3 regions of the Flavobacterium magnesitis genome follow, and region 2 is predicted to be linked to each of the others. Evidence: riboswitches for the same ligand, from Rfam matches in the RefSeq annotation. Region 2 holds a riboswitch; each other region holds the start of a gene.
What was found. A riboswitch is a leader RNA that binds a small molecule or an ion and turns the genes downstream of it on or off. The one in region 2 is predicted to bind cobalamin.
Positions count from the first base shown of each region.

Region 1 (4,293 bases), on a different contig from region 2:
TGAGTAAAAGTATAATTTCCATTCAATCTTAATTTATCTGACAAAATATAAGAAAACATGGTTTCAACACCTCTTACATTATTCTTTCCTTCAACATTTATATAACTAGAAACATATCCAATGGTGTTATTTTGTTCTCTATAAAAAGCTACTGAATTAATATTTAATTTTTCGTCTAATAATCCCAATTCAAAACCAGCCTCTAAAGTGCTGTTTTTTTCCGGAGTCAAATCTAAGTTACCCGAAAATCCATCGTATAATTGATACAAACTTGGCGTTATATATGCTGTACTGTATGAAGTTATTAATTTTAAAGGAATTTCACTGAAAGAAAATGATGGATTGATATTGTAAACAAAATTACTTCCGTATTTACTATGAACATTCAATCGAGCTCCAGTATTGATATTTAATCCAAAATCAGAATTATAAACAGCAGTTACATAAGGATCAATCAAATTAAATTTAGCCACTTCATCTGAAAGTTGACTATACAAACCATTTATTGACATATCAAAAAACTGAAACTGAGCTCCTGTTACAATAAATAATTCAGATGCAATTTGATATTTATTAAATGCATCTACATTTACATTTCTAGATTTATAATCTGTTAAACTTCCACTAAAAGATGCTCTATTCATCAAACTAGCAGCTGTATTAACAATTAACTCCCCTTTATTATATGTGTATTTTGGAGAAAAACCTACACGATATTGTTCTGACTTATTAAAATTATTTGCATTATCTACAAATGAAGCAGCATCAAAATCATTTTTAAGTCGGTCGTAATTCGCAAAAAAATCAAAACTCAATTTTTTTGTTGGCGTAAAGCCAAATTTTACTAAACCATTTACTCTTGAAAAACTATCCGCTTCAAAAGTATCTGTATCTAAAGCTGGTCTAGCTTCCGAAATACCAGTAGTTTCAGTACTATTTAAAGATGCAAAATAGTTAAACTTCTCGGTTCTTCCATTAAATGAGAATCCTTGATTGTAATCCTGAACTGAATAATCCTTGTCTTTTGCATCCGTTTGTGTTCCTAAACTCATGTAAACATTTCCTGCAACAGCTTTTTTTTCTGCTTTCTTAAGGGTAATATTAATTACTCCTGTAGCAGCTCCAGAACCATAAAGCGTGCTGGCTGCTCCTTTCATTATCTCAATGCTTTCTACTTGTTGTACAGGAATTAAACGTAAATCGTAATCTAAATTAATTCCCGAAGCATCAGTTACAGGAACACCATCAATCAAAATTAATGTCTGACGATTACGTCCTCCTCTGATATAATAACTCAAATTTTTCCCAGGACTACTTTGATTTCCATTAACTTCAACCCCTGCTACAGTACTCAAAACCTCAGCTATGGATTGTCCTGGTCTTTTTTTCAAATCCTCAGATGTAATTTTCACAATCACTTTTCCTGATTTTTCCTTTGGCAAAGCAAATTTAGAATCCGAAATAACCACTTCCTCTAGTTCATTGGTTACTGGAAGCACAACTCCTTTTTTTTGCGCAAAAGCACAAGCACTTACTAATACGAATAACGCACTAATACGAACGATTTTTTTGTTCATTTTAAAACAATTAATAACAGTTTTTTCTGTTACATGACTAATAAATGGGAGAAAAGCATAGAATAACCCATACCCAAACCTTTTTTCCCGAAAGTTTGATACTCGATGTAATAGGCAGGTCTCCTGGCTTGCGTCTTGTTGTTTACCTTCCCATTTTAAGTTGGAAATCAGAAATACGAAGTAAGAAGTATTAAACTTCTAACCTCTAACTTCTAACTTCCCACCTTCAAACAGTGGTTTTGTAGATAACAACAAGCTTGATAGCTTACAGTTGCGGGTACAGCTCAGGTATTTAACCTGATTCCCTTTTAATGCTCTTTTTCGATAGAAAAACAACAACCTCAATACGGCGGCAAAGATAAAACTTAATTCAGCTAAAAATCAAATTTATATCGATATTTGATTAAGCACATATAAAAAACTAAAAACCAGCGAAATAAATAACTTCAATTCAAGTTATAATTCTATTTTTATGACAGCTCCAAAATCTACTTTATTAGTAAAAGCATCTTTCAATGGCAAATTTGAAATGGCACACAAAATACTTCGGATTACTCCGGCGTGGGTAACAATCACTATTTTTTTCGAATTATATTCTGAAACAAGTGTCGCCAAAAAATCAGTTACACGATGGTGTAAAGCAACGAAAGATTCGCCATTAGGAACGGCTACATTCACAAAATCGGTCATCCAGGGGGTGAAATCAGCTTCGGGAATAGCATCCCAATTTTTCATTTCCCAATCGCCAAAATTCATTTCCATCAGCCTCGAATCGACACTAATTGATGGCGATAAATAATTGGCCAAAAGCATACAACGAGATAATGGACTCGAAAAAACAATTGCATCCGATGATATTTGTTTCTTTATTGATTTAAAAGGTTCTAAAAAAGGTTCTTTCAAATCCACATCGGATTGTCCATAACAAATGCCTTTTTCGCAAGTTGTTTCGGTATGCCGAACTAAATAAACTTCCATATTGCAATACTTGACAGATAAAAAACAACTTCACAAACTTGTTGTGTTGCACCAAGACAATCACCAGTGTAACCGTCTATCCATTTTTGGAAATAACGAGCCAGAAAAAATCGGAATAAGAAAACGGGAATTAGAACTAAAAGTATTTGCCAGAAAAAAACAGCCAATATTAAAAGTGGTAATAATCCAAACAAGAAAGCGCCAACTACTTCTCTCCATGTAAAATTTTGAGCAATCGGTTTGCTTTTGCTAGTTGCATCTTCTCTTGAATATTGATGCGTAAAAACAATTGATATTGCAGCTAGACGGCTCAGAGCATGAGCACTCATAAAGAGAAGAAAAATTCCAAAATTTAAATTCCAAATTCCGAAACCAAAATCTGGTATTTGAGTATTGTTTGTTAATTGAACCAAACTCTGAAACTTTAATAAAAACAGTAAAACTAAACCAATCGCTCCATACGCTCCTATAGCACTGTCTTTCATGATTAAAAGAATCTTTTCTTTGGTCCATCCGCCACCAAAACCATCACAAACATCAGCAAAACCATCTTCATGAAAAGCACCTGTAACTAGAATACTGGTAATCATCGAAAGCACTACAGCAATTTCAATAGAAAAAATTAAGGTAGAAAGATAGAAAACCACAAAACTTATTCCTCCTACAATCCAGCCTATTAGAGGAAAATACCTCGAAGCTTTGTTTAAATAATCTGGATGATGATTGATGTTTTTAGGGCAAGGAATTCGGGTGTAAAATAGCAATGTCGTAAAAAATATATGGAGTTCTTTTTTCATTATTTTGTAAATTCTTTAAATCTAAAATCTCTTTTCTGCTTTCTGAATCTGCCTTCTGCTATCTACTTCTCACTCACACCAGCACTTTCAAAACTTGCCATCTCGTTTAAAAAAGCCACAGCCGATTCAATTATTGGAAACACAAGCGCACAACCCGTTCCTTCTCCTAATCTCAAATCGAGTTGTAAAACAGCTGAAACCCCCAGATAATCCAATAGTTTTTTATGTGCTTTTTCTGCCGATTGATGGCTAAAAATAGCGTTATTCATTATAGCAGGATTTTTTTTGAAAGCCACTAAAAAAGCAACACTGCAAATAAAACCATCTACTAGAAAAATCATATTCTGTTGGTAAGCCTCAAGCATTCCACCTGCCATTTGCAAAATTTCAAAGCCTCCAAAATAAGCCAAATAACTTTCTAAATCGTTCTCTCCTTTATAATTTTCAACTGCTTTTCTTAGAATATCAATCTTAAATTGCAGTTTCTCGTCATCAACTCCTGTGCCTCTGCCTACGCAATCTTCAATAGAAAAATTACAAATCACACTCATTAAAACCGAAGCTGTAGCCGTATTGCCTATTCCCATTTCGCCAAAACCAATACAATTGCCTCCTTGTTTTGCAATGGCCGCTACAATTTCACTTCCTTTGCTAAAACACAAATTCATTTGCATTTCGGTCATCGCTGGACCGTTTAAAAACGAATGTGTTCCTTTATCAATCTTAGCCGTAATTAATTCGGTATTCGACGGAAAATCATAATTCACACCTGCATCAACAATTGAAAGAGCTATTTTATTTTGCTTACAAAACACATTTATTGCCGCTCCTCCTTCCAGAAAATTAGTCAACATTTGGCGGGTTACATCCTGCGGATAAGCGCTCACCCCATGCTGCGCAATTCCGTGATCGGCAGCAAAGACCACAATGTGAGGCTGATT
Region 1 is NZ_JBCFQK010000013.1:30,651-34,943, forward strand. Features, by position in the region: gene AAGV33_RS10110 (TonB-dependent receptor plug domain-containing protein) at 1-1,577, opposite strand, end outside; cobalamin riboswitch at 1,674-1,937, opposite strand; gene cobC (alpha-ribazole phosphatase) at 2,034-2,555, opposite strand; gene AAGV33_RS10120 (adenosylcobinamide-GDP ribazoletransferase) at 2,540-3,352, opposite strand; gene cobT (nicotinate-nucleotide--dimethylbenzimidazole phosphoribosyltransferase) at 3,415-4,293, opposite strand, start outside.
Region 1: another riboswitch for cobalamin. It lies ahead of AAGV33_RS10110 (TonB-dependent receptor plug domain-containing protein); the one in region 2 lies ahead of AAGV33_RS07845 (PKD-like domain-containing protein).

Region 2 (4,293 bases):
TTTACTTTTTTCTTTGTACTCGCACTTATTTCAGGATGATTACTCAACGCACGGGAAACCGTAGCAGGAGCAATTCCTAATTCTTTGGCAATATCGCTAATGGTTATTTTATTTTTCATTTTTCCGTAATCGTTTACGAAAATAGAATTTTATTTTGAAATAACGAAATTCAAGGGAGTTAAATTTTTGAAAAATAAGGATTGGAACTAATAAGAATAATTTATTTGTCATATAATATACCGCCATACCTTATATGGTCTTAATTTATTAAGTAAGATACTAGATAAGATAAAAAACTTATATGACTTATGTGGTTAAAAAAAACATATTGTTTAATTTTAATTACTTAAATAAAAAAAGCTCAAGATTTCTCCGGAGCTTTTGGGGCAATTTTTAAATTTTATTTATGGAAGATTCAAATCGGTAAATCCTGAAACTTCGGTAGAAACTTCTCCTAACCATCCACCTTCAGCTCTGTTGGAAGTATAGACTTTTACAAAATCGATTCCTTGTAATTTTACAGCATTACCATCTTTATCAACAGCCCAGTCAATGTTGATTTGTGCTTTTTCGTTAGTATTTGCCCAGTTGTCGCTATAACCCCATTCGTAAGGAAGATTAGACCAACTATTGCCACTACCTGCAATATTAGATTTTAGGAAAGTACCTTTAAAAGTAATAGTTGCTCCTTTCCATACTGGGTAATAAGCTTGTCTGTTAAAAGAATTTTTAGAGATATAACCTGTTTGCCCTTGGTTATCCGTCCAGCGAATGTAATTAGGCTCACTTGCATTGGTAGGTTCGGTTTCTGGTTTATAATAGGTCATTTCATAATTTTTAATGGTTGTTTCTTTGTTGTATTCAGAACCTGCAATCTCATACCATTCGTCATCGGCTTTTCCGTTTCCATTGGCATCATAAGAAACCATAATTGTACCTGGTTCTGCCCAGGTGGCAAGTGCGTTACTTTTTACAATAAAATCATTTCCTTCTTTGTTGACTACAGTGTGATCAAAACCAAATACTACATAACCACCAAAACCTCCAAGACTAACCATGCTATTACTCGTTAAGCTAGTTTCGGCTTTTACACGCATTGTTTCGTCTGTATCTTTAGTAGCTTTATCTGTGTCTTTATCAATTGCAGCGGGAAGCTTATTGACAGATTGCCCAGGGGCTGGAAGAAAATCAAATACCTGAGTGATTTTGTTCAAATAAGTTTTTTCATTTACTGTTACAGAGAAAATTTTAGCATTTTCGCCACCAGCATTTTTTGCTTTAAATTCAAGGTTGTAAGTTCCAGCTTCGGCAAAAACGTAAACTAAATTAGCTGTAGCGGCAATTTCTTCCCCTTCTAAAGACCATGAAAAAGTAGCATCATTAGCATTTTTTACTTCAGGTTGGATGCGAAGCCACTGCATTTTGTCAATTGTATAACCGCCATCTGGTTCTGTAAGGCCGATTTCTGGTGATGCAATTTCGTCATCAGAACATGCAGTTAAGGATAAGATTACGGATAGGGTAAAGAGAATTTTCTTCATTTTTTAATTTTAAAGGTTATTGTTTATTGATGTTTTTTAATTTGAAGAAATGCAGAATCACCTCACTCAAATAGTGCGGTTTTAAAGAGTTGAACTCTTTTTTAAGTACAGGAAGTTGGTTCTGTTTGTATGAAGTATTTTTAAATACAATGCATACAAACAGTGCTAAACCTCCATGTAATATAGATTTACATAGACGCATAAAGTTCTATTTTACTAAAAATAGTAGTATCGGAAAAAATGAAAACCAAATCTAAATTGGGTTCTTTTGTGTTGAAAGCTCTGATCCACGAAAGCTTCAGTTTATATGCAGTGGCAGGTCTCCTGACTTGTTCCCATTTTGAACCGCCTTCCCATCTCGTTTTGAAGCGAGACAGTGGCAAAAGATAAGATTTACTAGAAAATTTTATTTCTTAAAATCTGTCAAAATGTTGCATGGAACTTACAGTAACGGGCTTGTTCAGGATTTACACCTGATTCCCTCTTAGTTGACTCTACCGAAAAATAGAGCCAAACCATTGCGGGCGCAAAAGTAGGTAAACTTTTTGGAGTTAAAGAATTGTTTTATAAAAAAATAAGAGGTTTTTATTTTGGTTTTCAAATGCTGTAGCTTTCATTTTGACCTTAAAGCAAGAGCTAACTATTGAGTGTAATTTTTAAAACTATAAAATCTTCAGTGTTTGTAGGGATAGTTCTCTGTGTTTAATAAAATTTTATGTTAAATTTTTAAGATATTCGAAAATCAATTATTTATTTTTAGATTTGATGCAATAACAATTAAATGTGTTTTAAATGGCATTTGCAAATAAATATACTGATGTAGATCTTGTTAAACGTCTTCAGGAAGGTGAAGAAGATGCTTTGACTATTATCTATAAGGAATATTGGGAAATGATGTTTTTGGCAGCATACAATCTTGTTAAAGACAGATCGGTTTGTGAAGACATAGTTCAGGAAGTTTTTATTTCGTTGTGGCAAAGAAGAGCAAATTTGCAGATAAAAGTTTCTTTGAAAAGTTATTTGTATACCAGTACTGTTTACAAAGTGTATGATCATTTTAGCAAAAATAAAAAAATGGCGAAAGATGAGTTGTTCGACAATTTTGAAAGTAAAATTGAAACTTCTAATCCTGAAACCAAGTTAATGCATGAAGAATTAATTCATCTTTTAGATTCCATTATTGATACTCTACCGGATAAATGTAAAGAGGTTTATAAGCTGAGCAGAGAAAACATGTTGTCTAATAAAGAGATTGCAGAGCAATTAAATATTTCGCAACGCACCGTTGAAGGACATATTTCTAAAGCATTGAAAATTTTGAAAGAATCGCTTGGAGTAGCCGTAAGTGTTGAGTTTATCTTGTTTTTTTTAAAGTAAAAAAGCAATATGTGTAAAAAAAAGTAAAAATAATTACAAATAGAACAGGTGTGAAACGTTTTTTTGGAGACTTAGTTATATAAGCATACAAAAAACGAACAAATGAGTTTAAATCACCAACACTATTTTTCAGAATTAGTTAGTAAACTTCTCGATGGTTCTATTACGAAAGAGGAATTAGACAAACTGCTGAATTTCTTCTTAAATAATCAGGAAATCGAAAATTGGCCTGCTCACTTAGGATCCAAAGAAGATGTTCAGCAAAGAATGCATGAAAAAATCCGTTTGGAATTGAATTTCGATAAAAACGAAGCAACTAAAGTAATTCCGTTATACCAAAAGCCTTTCTTTAAATATGTTGTTGCAGCATCGGCAGTGTTGTTGATAACATTTACAGCTTTTTTTAATCAACAAAAAACAACTCCTGTTGTTGCAGCTGTTCCAAACAAAATTGAAGTTGGTACTGATAAAGCAATGCTAACTTTGGAAGATGGTTCTACTGTTGTTTTAGAAAAAGGTAAAACTTACAATAATAAAAACGTAAACAGTACAGGAAAAGAATTATTATACAACAAATCCAATTCGGGTTCCAAAAAAGTGGCGTATCATTATTTGACTATTCCAAGAGGCGGACAGTTTGCGATTACACTTTCTGATGGAACAAAAGTTTGGCTGAACTCAGAAACCCAATTGAAGTTCCCGGTACATTTTGTAGAAGGAAAAACCAGAGGAGTGGAACTAGTTTACGGAGAAGCTTATTTTGAGGTGTCTCCAAGTACAGCTCATAAAGGAGCTGGTTTTACAGTAACTCAGAAATCTCAAAAAATCCACGTAATAGGTACCGAATTTAATATAAAAGCCTACAAAGACGATTCGAATATTGCTACCACTTTAGTAGAAGGAAAAGTCGAAATGGAATTTGCTAATGTAAAGCAGAATTTAATTCCGAATCAACGTGCCAATTTTAATATTAAAACCAATAAAGTAAAAATAGCCAAGGTTGATGTCTACAATGATATTTGCTGGAAAAATGGTGTTTTTAGTTTTGAAGATAAACCACTGGACGAGATTATGAAAGTGTTGTCAAGATGGTATGATATTCAGGTTATTTTTGAAAACGAATCCATTAAAAAAGAACAATTTAATGGCGTTCTAATAAAAGATAGAAATATCGATGAAATTTTAAGATCTATTAAAAACTCAGGAATTATAAATAAATATGAATTTAAAAATAAAATTTTGATACTAAAATAAAAAAAAGAGGGGCAGTAGTTTAGATAATTTGCGGTTGCCTAACTACTTCCCTCCCATATATTAATTAAACCATTGTCCAACTAACTCCACAAAATTATGAAAATTAATTCTATTAATTGTC
Region 2 is NZ_JBCFQK010000009.1:15,408-19,700, reverse strand. Features, by position in the region: gene AAGV33_RS07850 (LacI family DNA-binding transcriptional regulator) at 1-119, opposite strand, end outside; gene AAGV33_RS07845 (PKD-like domain-containing protein) at 405-1,541, opposite strand; cobalamin riboswitch at 1,839-2,076, opposite strand; gene AAGV33_RS07840 (RNA polymerase sigma factor) at 2,334-2,918, shown strand; gene AAGV33_RS07835 (FecR family protein) at 3,021-4,172, shown strand.

Region 3 (4,293 bases), on a different contig from region 2:
ACTAGTTGGGCCATTAGTTGTTGTCGTAACTTCAATAATACCGCTTTCGCCACTTACTCCCGCTTTACCATCCCATTGTTGATTAAGTACAGGAGTAGTAGGAGTAGTATCGTTGCAAAAATAATCACCAGTTAATAAACCTCCGCCTGTAAATGAACGATAGATGAATACGTTTGTAGTAGTTCCTATAAGTCCTGTTCTTGGTGTATTAAGAGGTGTCACTTCGTTTGCAATTAAACTTGGATCGATGTCTAAGATTAAAGCTGCGCTAGTGGTGTAATTATATATCTCATTAGATGAAGTACATTTCTCTAATGTCTGATCAAAATTAAATGGTAGAGGTGTAATTATAGATTTGTAATTGCCAAAAGGAAATGTTTCGTACACCTGTGTCCCTACAGCTTTTGCAAAAGTTACATTTTTTAACACAATGTTATGGTTATATCCTGTAATTTTTGTACTGTTATTTGCTTCATTATTAGGTTCTATAATAGCACTAGTTACAATTCTTATTTTACCAGCTGTAGCTGTCCATTGGTCGGTAATAACAGGAGTTGCTGGAGCAATAGTTTCACAAATATTGTTAGAGGTTACTGTTCCGTTGTAAAAACGATACACTACTCTATTAGTTGTAGTACTGATGTCTAACTCAACCGTCTCATTATCAGCAGTAAGTTCAGTAGGGAAATTAGTTTCAGGAATTTCCAGTAATAAGGCTTCTTTTTCTTTTAGTTTGTAGATAATATCATTAGTACTACAACTTTGAGTTGAGGTAACGTCTTCAAAGCTAATATCTTCTTGAGTTAAATCTCCATCATCGCAAGCGTTAAATAGTGCTAATAAAACCAATAGGCTTAGGGCTTTTTTCATCTTAAAAATTTTGACAAAAATAGGCAAAAAATGACAAATTTTATTCCGCTTTTGATAATTGATATTTTATAACTTTGCAACAATGAAAAAAATATACCTCGATAACGCCTCTACTACTGCAATCCGACCAGAAGTTATTCAAGAAATGACTAAAATAATGACGGAAGATTATGGAAATCCTTCATCAACGCATAGTTTTGGGCGAAATGCTAAAAACAGATTGGAACTTTCCAGAAAATCTATTGCCAAACAACTGAATGTAAATGCTCAGGAAATTATTTTTACTTCTGGAGGAACAGAAGGAAACAATTGGATTTTGCGTTCGGCAGTTCAGGATTTGCAAGTCAAACGAATCATTAGCAGTAAAATAGAACATCATGCTGTTTTACTGGCTATTACGGCTTTGCAAAAAGAATTTTCTATTCAGGTAGATTATGTTAATGTGTTGCCAAATGGTACAATCGATTTGACTCATTTGTCTGATTTGCTTTCTCAGGAAGTAAAAACATTGGTAAGTTTAATGCACATTAATAACGAAATTGGTACTGCTTTAGATTTGGAGCGAGTAGGTGTAATCTGCAAGCAGTATAATGCTTTGTTTCATTCGGATACGGTGCAATCGATGGGGAAAATGCCATTGGATTTGCAAACCATTGCTGTGGATTTTGTTTTGGCAAGTGCGCATAAATTTCATGGACCTAAAGGAGTGGGATTTGCATTTGTTAGAAAAAATTCGGGATTGCAACCTCTTTTTTATGGAGGCGAACAAGAAAAAGGTTTGCGTGCAGGAACCGAAGCGGTACATCAAATTGCAGGAATGGCAAAGGCTTTAGAAATTTCATATTCGAATTTAGATTCCGAAAAAGAGCATATCACTGCTGTTAAAAATTATCTGATTGAGCAATTAGAAAAAAACTTCCCAGGTTTTGAAATCAACGGAAAGAGCGAAGGTTTTTATAATATTATCAATGTTTTATTGCCTTTCTCAGAGGAAAAAACAGCAATGATTTTATTTCATTTGGATATGCGAGGCATTGCCGTTTCTCGTGGAAGTGCTTGCCAGAGCGGAAGCATTCGACCTTCTCATGTATTAGCCGAAATACTTTCTGATGATTTAATTAAAAAACCAAGTTTGCGTATTTCCTTCAGTCATTATAATACTAAAGAAGATATTGACGGCTTAATTGAAGCTTTAAAAACGGTTTAATATTCTATTTTTAAAGCCAATCTAATTGATTTATTGAAGATTAGGTTTTCAATACATAATTTATACTTCTTATCATACTTGTTTTATTAAAGTTAGTATTAACTTTGCGCCAGATTTTGGTCTGTTTTTTCTGGATTTTTAAGAAAAAATAGTTAAAAGGGAATCAGGTGCAAATCCTGAACAGACCCGCTACTGTAAGTTCTAGTAAAAGTCTTTAAACGTTACTAATGCCATTGTTCGCCCCGGCGGATGAGAAGGTTGTTTAAAGATGGGACAAGTCAGGAGACCTGCCACAATTATATAGTTTAAGACTTTCGAGGAATAAAGTCAAAGGACAAGCAATTAACCTGTTATTTTATAGCGGGAATAATTCTTATGTTTCTTGATAATTACATCCTAAAGTGAGTTTTTATAATTTAATTAGTGATGTGTAATACAAAAAAAACATTTTTTTTCGTTTTCATTCTTTTTGTTCCTTTTTTACTTCATTCTCAGGTAGCTAAAGATAGTTTACAGCTTCTGAAAGAGGTTAAAATCAATTCAAAACCACCGTATCAGGAAGTAATTCCAGTACAAAGTCTTTCCGGAAAACAACTTGAAAATTTAGCCAGCCACAACGTTGCAGATGCGCTTCGGTATTTTGCCGGAACCCAAATCAAAGATTACGGTGGACTTGGCGGACTTAAAACGGTTGATGTTCGAAATATGGGAACGCATCATGTAGGTGTTTTTTATGACGGAATTCAGTTAGGAAATGCACAAAACGGAGTGACCGATTTAGGAAAATATTCCTTGGATGATATGGAATCCCTGACAATGTATAACGGTCAAAAAAGTGAAATTTTCCAATCAGCAAAAGACTTTGCAGCGGCTTCTACCATTTACTTAAGAACGAAACGTCCTGTTTTTGAAGGTAATAAAAAAAGCAATCTACTGGTTCGATACAAAACCATGTCTATCAATTACAATGATCCGTCTTTTAGATGGGAACAAAAATTAAGTGATAAAGTCAGTTTGAGTTTGAGTTCGGAATTTATAAAATCGAATGGAGAATATAAATTCAGATACAAAAGAAACAATCAGGATGGTTCTGTAGCTTATGATACCACTGCAACCCGAATGAATAGTGATATTACAGCACTCAGAATAGAATCAGGACTTTATGGAAAAATAAATAAGGGTTCCTGGGATGCCAAAGTATATTATTACGATTCCGAAAGAGGAGCGCCGGGAGCTATTGTAGAGAATAAGTTTTCGGATGGTTTCAGGCAAAATGACAAGAATTTTTTCACTCAGGCTTTTTTAGTTAAAGACTTTACAGAAAAATATAAATTTCAGGCAAGAGCAAAATATGCTTATGATTATACGCACTATATAGCCAGAGATACTACTAGTGTTTTAGGCGAAACCGTAACTGAAAGTGCTCAATCTGACGATAGTTATTATCAAAGTGAAGCCTATTTTTCGGCAGTAAATATGTACAGTATTTTGCCTAGTTGGGATGTTTCACTTTCTACCGATTTTCAGTACAACAAACTTGATGCGACCCGAAGAGGAATCCAAACCCAATTTTCTTTTCCGCAACGGTATACCACTTTAGTTTCATTGGCTACAGCCTATAGATTGGGCGGATTTAAAATTTTGAGTAGTGTTATTGGAACTCACGTAAAAGAAGAGGTGGAATACAATGCCAAACCACCTGACAAAACCGAATTTACTCCTGCCATATTTCTTGGTTATACTCCATTTAAAAAGTATGATTTTAATTTAAGGGCTTTCGCCAAACGCATTTTCAGAATGCCCACTTTCAATGATTTGTATTATACAATGGTTGGATCCAGTACTTTGAGACCCGAATATATGAATCAGTACGATATTGGTTTTACTTATAATTTACCAGCAAAAGGATTTTTTGATAAATTTTCTATTCAGGTTGATGGCTATTATACGAATACCAAGGACAAAATTGTGGCTGCTCCAACCGGGAATTTATTCCGCTGGATGATGACTAATATGGGGCAGGTAAAAGGACATGGAATAGAATCAGTTATTAATATGGGAACGCATATTAACAAATTAAATCTATCCGCTAATTTGACTTATACCTATTCTGAAAGTAGGGATTATACCAAATTTGCAGGCTTGGAATTGTCGTCTTACGGAGACCAAATTCCTTATACGCCCTGGCATAGCGGTTCTGGAATTTTTAATGCTAA
Region 3 is NZ_JBCFQK010000023.1:29,640-33,932, reverse strand. Features, by position in the region: gene AAGV33_RS13690 (hypothetical protein) at 1-870, opposite strand, end outside; gene AAGV33_RS13685 (cysteine desulfurase family protein) at 953-2,077, shown strand; cobalamin riboswitch at 2,178-2,386, shown strand; gene AAGV33_RS13680 (TonB-dependent receptor) at 2,504-4,293, shown strand, end outside.
Region 3: another riboswitch for cobalamin. It lies ahead of AAGV33_RS13680 (TonB-dependent receptor); the one in region 2 lies ahead of AAGV33_RS07845 (PKD-like domain-containing protein).